2 regions of the Kitasatospora sp. NPDC041917 genome follow, and region 2 is predicted to be linked to the other one. Evidence: predicted binding sites of a transcription regulator. Region 2 holds the regulator's gene; the other holds the start of a gene.
What was found. Region 2 encodes HspR, which represses chaperone genes until heat shock. Its sites were predicted from a motif close to TTGAGNNNNNNNNNCTCAA; they were not measured.
Positions count from the first base shown of each region.

Region 1: a site for HspR is predicted at 1,637-1,655, ahead of lon (endopeptidase La). Genes of this name have one in related genera too.

Region 1 is NZ_JBVJBI010000007.1:122,166-127,634, reverse strand. It holds gene lon (endopeptidase La) at 1-1,614, opposite strand, end outside; gene ACZ6EM_RS10985 (rhomboid-like protein) at 1,819-2,529, opposite strand; gene ACZ6EM_RS10980 (response regulator transcription factor) at 3,147-3,884, shown strand; gene ACZ6EM_RS10975 (sensor histidine kinase) at 3,978-5,165, shown strand; gene ACZ6EM_RS10970 (multifunctional oxoglutarate decarboxylase/oxoglutarate dehydrogenase thiamine pyrophosphate-binding subunit/dihydrolipoyllysine-residue succinyltransferase subunit) at 5,399-5,469, shown strand, end outside.
Region 2 is NZ_JBVJBI010000004.1:101,526-106,994, forward strand. It holds gene ACZ6EM_RS06180 (helix-turn-helix domain-containing protein) at 1-42, shown strand, start outside; gene ACZ6EM_RS06185 (LuxR C-terminal-related transcriptional regulator) at 32-1,027, shown strand; gene ACZ6EM_RS06190 (hypothetical protein) at 1,020-1,646, shown strand; gene ACZ6EM_RS06195 (TIR domain-containing protein) at 1,654-2,271, opposite strand; gene ACZ6EM_RS06200 (hypothetical protein) at 2,579-2,764, shown strand; gene ACZ6EM_RS06205 (hypothetical protein) at 2,849-3,838, opposite strand; gene ACZ6EM_RS06210 (heat shock protein transcriptional repressor HspR) at 4,016-4,546, opposite strand; gene dnaJ (molecular chaperone DnaJ) at 4,563-5,469, opposite strand, start outside.

The sequences.
Region 1 (5,469 bases), on a different contig from region 2:
CTCCAGCTGGCGCGGGAGCAGGTGGTCGCGGGCGATGGCGACCTTCTCGTCCTCGGTGTAGCCGTCCAGCCGGACCAGCTCCATCCGGTCGAGCAGCGGCTCGGGGATGGCCTCCAGCACGTTGGCGGTGGCGAGGAAGACGACGTCGGAGAGGTCGAGCTCGACCTCCAGGTAGTGGTCCCGGAAGGTGTGGTTCTGCGCCGGGTCCAGCACCTCCAGCAGGGCGGCGGCCGGGTCGCCCCGGTAATCGGAGCCGACCTTGTCGATCTCGTCGAGCAGGACGACCGGGTTCATCGAGCCGGCCTCCTTGATCGCCCGCACCAGCCGGCCGGGCAGCGCGCCGACGTAGGTGCGCCGGTGGCCGCGGATCTCCGCCTCGTCCCGGACGCCGCCGAGCGCGACCCGGACGAACTTGCGGCCCATGGCGCGGGCCACCGACTCGCCGAGCGAGGTCTTGCCGACGCCGGGCGGGCCGACCAGGGCCAGCACCGCGCCGCCCGCCCGTCGCCCACCGGTACCGCTCGTGGGAAGCGCTCCGCGCTGCCCGTCCCGCGGGCCGCCGACCGGCCCGAGCCCCTGGTCGGCCCGGCGCTTGCGGACGGCCAGGTACTCGACGATGCGGTCCTTCACGTCGTCGAGGCCCGTGTGGTCGGCGTCCAGCACCGCGCGGGCGCCGGCGATGTCGTACTCGTCCTCGGTGCGCTCGCTCCAGGGCAGTTCCAGGACGGTGTCCAGCCAGGTCCGGATCCAGGAGCCCTCGGGCGACTGGTCGGAGGAGCGCTCCAGCTTGTCGACCTCCTTGAGCGCGGCCTCGCGGACCTTCTCGGGCAGGTCGGCGGCCTCGACCCGGGCGCGGTAGTCGCCCTCCTCGTCGGCCGCCTCGCCGTTCAGCTCGGCCAGTTCCTTGCGGACGGCCTCCAGCTGGCGGCGGAGCAGGAACTCCTTCTGCTGCTTGGCCACGCCCTCCTCGACGTCCTTGCGGATGGTGTCGTTGACCTCCTCCTCGGCGAGGTGGTCGCGCAGCAGGGTGAGCGCGTACTCCAGTCGGGCGACCTGGTCGGCCTCCAGCAGCACCTTGAGCTTCTGCTCGGCGGTGGCGAAGGGCGCGTAGCCGATGTTGTCGGCGAGCTCGCCGACGCCCTCGATCTGCGCCACCCGGTCGACGATCTGCCAGGCGCCGCGCTTGCGCAGCCACTGGGTGGACAGCGCCTTGTACTCCTTGACCAGCTCGGCGGCCCGGCCGGCCACCGGAGTGCCCACCGAGGACTCCCGGAACGGCGTGGTCTCCACCCAGAGGGCGGCGCCGGGGCCGGTGGTGCCGGCGCCGATCCGGACCCGGCGCACGGCGCGCACCAGCGCCGCCGGATCGCCGTCCGCCAGCCGGCCGACCTGCTCCACGGTGGCCAGGGTGCCGGCCGCCGCGTACGAGCCGTCCACCCGCGGGACCAGCAGGACCTGCGGCTTGGCGGTGCCGGTGGCGGCGGCCCGGGCGGCCTCGACCGCGGCGCGCACCTCGGCGTCCTTCAGGTCCAGCGGCACGACCATGCCCGGCAGGACGACCTCGTCGTCGAGCGGCAGCACGGGCAGGGTGAGCGGTGTGGACGTCGATGCCATGATCTCTCCCCAGTCAGTGAACTTGAGTCGACCTGACTAAGGCTTGGCGGCCGCCGGATGTTCCCGGCCCTCTGTTCGCCGTGAGCGAACACGCATCGGGCCGGGAAGCCCGCGCCCGACTCCGTCAAGAGAGGGGTGGGCGCACCTCGGGGAATCCCGGCACGAGGCCCCCGGGGCCCGGACGGCCCCGGCCGGCCGGCGGCGTCAACGCGCCGTCCACACCCGCGCGGGCGCACCGCCGGCGGCCGCCGCGACGGCCGGACGCGGCCGGGGCGGGCGCCGCTCGACCCGGCGCAGCCAGCGCCACAGCGCGACCCCGGTGAGCACCGCGGCCGGGTGCCCCACCCCCGTGATCACGTCCTTGTCGGTGGCGATCTGCTGGGCGATCATCAGCCCCGCGCCGCCCAGCGCGAGCAGCCGCCCGCGCCAGGAGAGCAGCCCGGCCACCGCGCCCAGGCAGGCGAGCACGCCGTAGCTGACCCCGATGTCCAGGTGGTCCATCGCCTCGGGCGCCATCCGCCCGGTCTCCACCGCGGTGATCACCACTCCCTGGGAGAGCAGCGTGGCCGCGACGTGCCCGACCGCGAACACCGCCGCCGCCCGGGCCGGACCGACCCTGCGCTCCAGCGGGGCGAGGGTGAGGGCGAATCCCCACAGGTAGGGCATCCACACCTCGCCGGCCACCCAGAATCCGCTCAGCACAAGAGCACGCAAAGGATGCTGGAGCAGGTTGTGCCCGTCCGAGCTGGAGGCCTCCTGCAGCCGCTGGACGAGTTCCGGGTCGGCGAGCCCGGCGAAGGTCGTGGTGGCGCCCACGACGGCGAGGTACCCGAGCGTGAAGGGCGTGCTCCGGGGTGTCGGCACCCGCTCCAGCAGCCACTGGAGGACGCCGGTGCGCAGCCCGAGGCGGAGCATTCCGTAGGGCGCTCCCGCGCCTCCGCACCCGTCGGCACTCCGTCCGAGTCCCGCCATGCCGCCTCCGCTCCACGCCGCAGCCACCGGCTCCCCGCCCGGGCCCAACGTACCGGCGCGCGCCGCGGGTTCCGCCCGGTCGGGTGTTGTCGTGGCCACGGTACGTCGAGGTTCTGAGAGGCACCTGGGAAAAGCCCGTGAAGAACACCGCCGTAGCGGACGGCGGGATTCCCGACATTGGTCCAGACCTTCTCCCCCGCAACGCGGCAGCAGGGCCTCTGACCGGCGACTTGGCGTCAACTGAACTGCATACGTACCGTTACGCAGTGAAAATTCGCCGGGTAAGGTATCGGCCCGTGCCCACTCGTGCAGTGGGTCCGAGGGCGGCCCGACAGCCGGCCCACGGGCCGGAAACGTCCGGTCCACCTGCCGGGAAGCATCCGCTGTCCGTACGCTGCGAAGTGCGCGGGAGAAGTGGGCGGCCGACCATCCGTCCTCGGCTCCCGATCGCGCGACGGGACGGCGGACCCGGCACAGTCCACGACGGAACAAGACTACGAGCGGAGCCCCGCCATCCCCACAGGTGGCCGGCCCGCAGCCCTGGGGGCGGTGGCGTGACCGTGACAGAAATTCAGCAGGACAACCACAACACCGGTGGCACTGTGAGCAGCCAGCGCAGAGTCCTGGTGGTGGAGGACGAGCCCACGATCGCCGAGTCGATCGCCGCCCGGCTGGGCGCCGAGGGCTTCAAGGTCGCCGTGGCCCACGACGGCCCCGGCGCGGTCGACGGGTTCCACACCTGGCAGCCGGACCTGGTGGTCCTCGACATCATGCTGCCCGGCTTCGACGGGCTGGAGGTGTGCCGCCGGATCCAGGCCCAGCGCCCGGTGCCGGTGCTCATGCTGACCGCCCGCGACGACGAGACGGACCTGCTGGTCGGCCTCGGCGTGGGCGCGGACGACTACATGACCAAGCCGTTCTCGATGCGCGAACTGGCCGCCCGCGTCAACGTCCTGCTGCGCCGCGTCGAGCGCGCCCAGCAGGCCGCCCGCACGCCCGCACTGGGCAGCCTGCGGTTCGGCGAGCTGGAGATCGACCACGTGCAGCGCCGGGTCCGGCTGGCCTCGGGCGACGTCCACCTGACGCCGACCGAGTTCGACCTGCTCGCCTGCCTGGCCGCCCAGCCGCGCGCCGTGCTCACCCGCGAGCAGCTGCTGGCCGAGGTCTGGGACTGGACCGACGCGTCCGGCACCCGCACGGTGGACAGCCACGTCAAGGCGCTGCGCCGGAAGATCGGCGCCAGCTGGATCCGCACCGTCCACGGAGTCGGCTACGCCCTGGAGGCCCCGCTCTCCTGACGGCATCGATCGGGCGACGGGCCACCGGGGGGCCCGTGTCCGGACGACGCCGTGCCACCACGCGGGGGGACGACGCGGGGACCACAGGGGACAATGACCTTTCCACAGCAACGCAACGGGGAATCCGACGGCACGCGGCAGCAGAACCTGGCCGCCCGCGCCGCCCGCCGGGTCTGGGCCGACATCCGGCCGCTCGATCCGGTCCGCTCGATCAAGGGCAAACTCACCCTGCTCGTGATCGTCTCCGTGTTCCTGGCCACCGGGATGGTGGTCGTGGCGATCCGGTCCGAGACCCAGATCCGGATCATCATGGTCTTCTCCATGATCGCCTCGCTGCTCTTCATGCAGTTCCTCGCGCACGGGCTCACCGCCCCCCTGCGCGAGATGACGGCCGCCGCCCGCGCGATGGCCTCCGGGGACTACACCCGCCGGGTCGAGGCGGGCTCGCGCGACGAGATCGGCGAGCTGGCGGCCGCGTTCAACGCCATGGCCGCCGACCTCCAGGCCGCCGACCGGCACCGCCGGGAGCTGGTCGCCAACGTGTCGCACGAACTGCGCACGCCGATCGCCGCGCTGCGCGCCGTCCTGGAGAACGTGGTGGACGGCGTCGTCCAGCCCAATCCGGCCACCCTGGGAGCGGCGCTGGAGCAGACCGAGCGGCTCGGCCGGCTGGTCACCCACCTGCTCGACCTCTCCAAGATCGACGACGGCGTGGTCGACCTGGACGCCCGCCCCTTCGAGGTGCGCGAGTTCCTGGACGGCGTGCTGCGCGGGGTCACCGTGGACGGCGCCACGGCCGGCGGCGCCTTCTCCCGGCGCGGGGACGTCCGGCTGGCCCTGGAGGTCAGCCCCACCGGCCTGACCGGCGTGGCGGACCCGGAACGGCTCCACCAGGTGGTCGCCAACCTGGTGGACAACGCCTGCAAGCACTCCCCGCCCGGCGGCACCGTGACGGTGCGGGCGAGACCGGAGGGCGAGGAGGGCGGCCTGCTGCTGGAGGTCGAGGACGAGGGCCCCGGCATCCCGCCGGCCGACCGCACCCGGGTCTTCGACCGGTTCAGCCGCACCGGCACCGCGACCGCCGCCGGACCGGGGGCGGACGGCGGCACCGGACTGGGTCTGGCCATCGCCCGCTGGGCGGTGGACCTGCACGGCGGGCGGATCGCGGTGGCCGAGTCCCCGCGCGGCTGCCGGATCGAGGTCCGGCTGCCCGGACCGCGCCCAGGTGACGGTCGGGACATTTGTCACAGATCCGACACAGAGGCATACGAAGATCGTTAGAGGATTCGGCCGAGTTTTTGTCCGGTTTGGTCCTACTATGCCCACGGATCGGCATCGATCGGTTCCCCTCAGATACGGCTTTCTAACGCACTTTTTCAGCCAAAGTGCAGGTCAGCACTGTGATCTGGGCGACGCCTGGGCCCCGGGGACTGCGCGATCACTGGTCAGGGGCGTAGCCTTAATCCCCGCTGTCCAAACATCCCAAAAGGAAGCGGAAGAGGGCGGTTGCCGCCGTGTCGCCACAGTCCCCTGAAACCCCCAACAGCTCGGCAAGCTCCACTGGCTTCGGCCCCAATGAGTGGCT
Region 2 (5,469 bases):
CAGCTCGGCTGGCTGATGCGAGGCGCCCGCGATGACCGATGAGCCGGGCCCGGCCGAGCGGGCCCTCTACCTCGCCGCCGTCCGGGGCGGCGGCCGGCTGCGCCCCGAGGACCTCGCCCCCGCCGACCGACCCACCCTGGCCGCCCTCGTCGCCCGCGGCCTGCTCACCCCCACCGCCACCGGCTGGACCGCCGCCAGCCCGCGCGCCCTCGGCGACCGGATCGGCCTCGAACTGCGCACCCGCGCCGTCCGCCTGCTGCGGCACGCCGAGCGGCTCCCGGGCACCCTCGGGCCGCTGTCCCGCGCCTACGACGAGGCGCGCAGCCCGGTCGGGGGGCCGCCGGCGGTCGGTTCCCGGGCCGTTGGTTCTGTGGGCTCCCCGGCCACAGGCTCCCCGGCCGTCGCCCTCGGCGGCACCGTCCTCGGCGCCGCCGAGGTCCGCGGGCGGGTCAGCGAACTCGTCTCGGAGTGCCGGGAGGAGGTCCTGGCCGCCCAGCCCGGACCGCGGCCGCTCGAAGGACTCCGGATGGCCCTCGCCCAGGACCTCTCGCTGCTCCGCCGCGGCTGCTCGCTGCGCACCCTCTACCAGCCGGTCACCCTCGCCGACGCCGCCGTGCGGAGCCAGGTCGTCCTGCGCACCGGGCAGGGCGCCCAGGTGAGGGTCCTCGCCGAGCCCTACGAGCGGCTGCTGGTCTTCGACCGCGCGGTGGCCGTCATCCCCGCCGCCGAGGACCTCAGCCGGGCCGCCTTCCTCACCGACCCCACCACCGTCGCCTACCTCGCCGCCCGGTTCGAACGCGACTGGGCCCGCGCCACCCCCGCCGGCCGCCACCTCGACCCGCCGTCCGTCACCACCGTGCGGATCGGCCGGCTGCTCGCCCGCGGCCTCACCCAACGGGCCGTCGCCACCCGGCTGGGCGTGAGCGAACGCACCGTCGCCGCCCACATCTCCCGGCTGCGCGACCGCTACGGCGCCCACACCCTCTTCCACCTCGGCTGGCGGCTGCGGGGCGAGCACCATGACTGACACGCCCGCCACCCCGTTCACCGCCGCCCGCGCCCTCCACCCCGCCGTCCTGCGCGAGGGCGGTCGGGTGCGGGCGGCCGAAGTCGGCGCGGAGGACGGGTCGGCGCTCCAACGGCTGGTGGAACTCGGGCTGCCGGTACCGCAGTTGGTGGACGGTTCGTACAGCGCGATGGATCCCCGGGCGGTCGACTGCGCGGCAGGAGCCACCGGACTCGGCTGCGCGATCCGGGTACTGGACCGTCCCTTCACCCGTTTCCTGGTCTTCGACCCCACCGTGGCCGTGATCCCGGCGGCTCCCGACAACACGGTCGTCGCTCTCGTCGAAGCCCCGCGATGCCGGCCTACCCGGTCGGGGTCTTCGAACAACAGTGGCAGCAGGCGCAGGTCGTGGATCGGGTTGCCCCGGCGGCCACTTCGATGGAGCCCGCCGCCCACGAGCAGGTCGGTCGGCTGCTCGCCCGCGGCCTCACGCAGCGGGCGAGCAGCCGACCGGACGGGGCTGAGCGAGCGCACGGTGGCCGGTCACATCGCCCGGCTGCGTGAGCTGTACGACGCGGAGGCGCTGTTCCGGTCGGGCCGGCGGATGCGGGGATCCCGGACGGGGGAGTCCGGTGGGTAGCCGCCGCTCAGCCGGTGGCGGCGCCGGTCGGCCAGTAGCCGGGGACGGCGGGCTGCTGCCGGGGGACGTTGAACTGCTCGCCGGGGGCGGTCCAGAAGCCCTCGCGCAGGGAGAGCGCCATGCCCGCCCAGTCGAGCGCGGTCTCGACCGTGTGGTTGAGGGCCTCCTGCGACCAGGTGTCGTCGAAGACCAGCGGCAGGACGGGGGCGACCTGCTCGATGGTGGCGATCAGCGGGTTGTGGGTGATGGCCTCGTCGACCAGGAGGACGATCGGCTTGCGCAGCGCCGACGCCCAGCCGAGCTCCAGGCTCACGCCGGCCGAGAGGGGGGCACCGACGTAGGCGAACACGAGGTCGGCGGACTGGAGGGCGCGGAAGTCGGAGGGGACGCGGGGCTCCGGCGCGCGGCCGGAGATGGTCCAGGCGTCGCTGTGGTGCGCGCTGTACACGGCGGCACCGCTGCGCAGGAGGGTGGTGCGGAGCGTCGTCAGCCGCGTCCGGCTGGCGAGGGTCACCACGCTGTCGGCCGGCCCGGTCAGTCGCATCAGCGGGGCGGCCAGGAACACACGTGCACGCCGACCCTCAGGGGCCTGGCTGTCGTGGTGACGCAGGTAGGGCTCGGTCATGTCGACTCCGGGGAAAGGCCGACCGGGGGAGTGAGTGTCGGCGATGCGTTGGATGTGGTCTGCTCGGTGGACTGATGCCGCTGCTGAACGGTTTAGTATTTGACGGTACATTGGCAAGGTGTGGCGCCCTGCCGAGACCATTGAGGGCGAACTGATCGTCCATCGCATCTCCGTGTCGCGTCCAGGGTTGGCCTGTGTCATCTGGATGACTGGCAGAGAGATGACGCACACCCCCGCATGCGGAAGCAGGTGACAGCCTCCCCCTGGCGTGGCACCATGTGGACCGTTATCCTGCTTGACGCTTCTAGTGGCGATTCTCCAGAAAAGTGAGGGCGTGACTGATATGCACCAATTTGTCCGCGTGGTTGTGCTTTCATTGGTTGCCGTCGCCGCCGTGCTCGGTGCCGGCTCTCTCGTGAGCGCTGCCGACTCGCACGACGCGATTGCCGTCAATGCCGCCGTGAGCGTCGCAGACGACATCTCCTGGCAGTGAGCACGGCCGGTAACTGCACGGCCGGGTAACTGCACGGCCGCGTGCCAGAGTATTAACGGACCCGCCTGAAGCCGGCTGGGCGAGTCAGTCGGAAGTCTCCTGCGCCTTTCGGCCGAGGACATATCCGAGTTGGAATAGCGAGTCGACCTTGTAGTCGTCTCGCATTTCGGCTATATGTCTGGCCAGTGTCCGCTCGCTAATTCCAAGGCGTCGCGCGATAACTCGGTGATTGGTTCCTTCGAGCATCTGGTCAATGATCGTCTGACGCAGGCGTGACACGACCTGCTGCGGCACTGTGCGGTCGCCCTCGAATTCCAGGGCCCGGCTCCAGTACTGCTCGAAGACCTCATTGGCAAGATAGTCGACGACGGCCGGGTCGTAGATGAAGGCCGCGAGGCTCATGTCATCGTCGATCGGGATCACCGCCACGCGCCGGTCCATCACTATGAGCCGCGTATAGGGCTCGTCAAGAGTGCGGTACTGGCCGCCGGCTTGGGCGAGTGTGGCGACGTAATCCCTGGTCGGCTGGTGGTATCGGGTACTGGCGTGGTAGATCGTCCGCATCTTCGTCCCACTGCGGAGCGTCTCAAGATCGTATGCGATCATTCCGGCGAGAAGATCCGGCTGCCGGGGGCCGCCAGGTTGGAGCGCCAGGGCCTCCTCGAACCCGGAACCCCTGAACTGCTCCAGCCGCTGCCGAATGAGCGCCTTCCCCCGTACATGCTCTATGGATCCTCCGGACCGCTTCGGGGTGTGGAATTCCCGGGCCAGATCCTGCAGTTCGGAGGGGAGCGATACGGCGCGTGACAGGAGTTCCAGTGCCTGACGTTGCCACGAATGGCTGAGGCTTGTCGAGAGCTGCGCGGGGTCGGCGGCCACGAAAACATTCGGATCATCACTGTCGGGTATGAGAAGGCCGATCCTCACCAGCTCGTCCCGCGCGGGATCATCCTGGTCGACATCGGAGTCCAACGGCAGTTTGCCGTCTCCTCGGATGACGGCGAGATATAGCTCTCGTGCTTCTGGCGAGAGGATGGTCAAGCTGGCGGCAAGGGGTTGCTCTCGTCCACTCATTCGCGACTCCTTGCCGTTACCGTGCTACCTGCGTCCCATCAGCGCTGGTGCTGAACGAGTTTTAGCATGCCAGATCTGGTGAGTCCCCCGGAGAGGGAATACGACCGCACTCTCTCACCGCACGGCAGCCGCCGGCACCCCCCGAGAGGAGGGGCCGGCGGCCGGTGGGTGCTTCGGTCAGCGCTTGGGGCGCCAGACGACGAGGGCGCTGGACTGCGGGGTGGGGGGCTGGTACGGGACGAGGTCGCGCCGGTAGGACGCGTGGACGGCGGCCTCGCGCTGCTGGAGGGCGGTGGCGGCGCCCTCCAGGGAGTCGACCAGTTCCGCGACCCGGGACCGCAGGGCGGTGACCTGGTTCTCCAGCTCGATGATCCGCTTGATGCCCGCCAGGTTGATGCCCTCGTCCTGGGAGAGCCGCTGGACCTCGCGCAGCTGCTGGATGTCGCGCGCGGAGTAGCGGCGGCCGCGGCCGGCGGTGCGGTCGGGGCAGACCAGGCCGAGGCGGTCGTACTGACGCAGGGTCTGCGGGTGCAGACCGGACAGTTCGGCGGCCACGGAGATGACGTACACCGGAGTGTCCTCGGTGAGGACGTACGTCGGCGGGGCCGCGGCGGCGCGGCGGGTGCGGCGGGGGCCGGCACCGGGCAGGCCCCCGCCGAGGCCGGGGCCGATCGGGGTGTCGGGGTCGATCGGGTTCATCGGGGACATCGGGGACATCTGGTCGTCACGCTCCCTTCGCCGCCCGGAACAGGGCGGCGCGCGGATCGTCGGAGGCGGTGGCCTCGCGGTACTGCTCAAGGGCGTTCAGCGCGTCGCCGGTGACGTGCTGGGGCACCACGACCTCGACGGTGACGAGGAGGTCGCCGCGGGTGCCGTCCTTGCGGGTGGCGCCCTTGCCGCGGGCGCGCATGGTGAGGCCGTTGGCGCTGCCCGGGGGCAGCTTGAGCTTCACGGTCGGGCCGTTCAGCGTGGGCACCTCGATGGTGGCGCCGAGCGCGGCTTCGGGGAAGGCCACCGGGACGGTGACGGTGAGGTTGTCGCCCTTGCGGCCGAAGACCGGGTGGGGGTCGACGTGCACGGTCACGTAGAGGTCGCCGGGCTGCCCGCCGCGCTCGCCCTGGGCGCCCTTGCCCTTGAGCCGGATGCGCTGGTCGGCCTGGACGCCGGCCGGGATCCGGACCTGCATGGTGCGGGCCGAGCTGGCCCGGCCGCTGCCGTGGCAGTCGGGGCACGGGTCGTCGACGATCATGCCCCGGCCGCGGCAGTCCTTGCACGGCTCGGAGAGGGCGAAGGCGCCCTGGCCGCGGCTGACGGTGCCCGCGCCGACGCAGGTCGGACAGACCCGCGGGGTGGTGCCGGACTTGGCGCCGGTGCCGTTGCACCCTCGGCAGGGGGCCTGGCTGGTCATCCGCAGCGGGACGGTCGCGCCGTCCACCGCCTCCTCGAAGGAGAGCGTCACCTCGGTCTCGACGTCGGCGCCGCGCCGGGGCTGGGCCTGCCGGGTGCCGCCGCGGTTGAAGAGGCCGCCGAACACGTCGCCGAGGCCGCCGCCGGCCTGGCCGGCGCCGCCCTGGCTGCCGCTGAAGAGGTCGCCGAAGTCGAAGCTGTAGCTGCCGTTGCCGCCGGGGCCG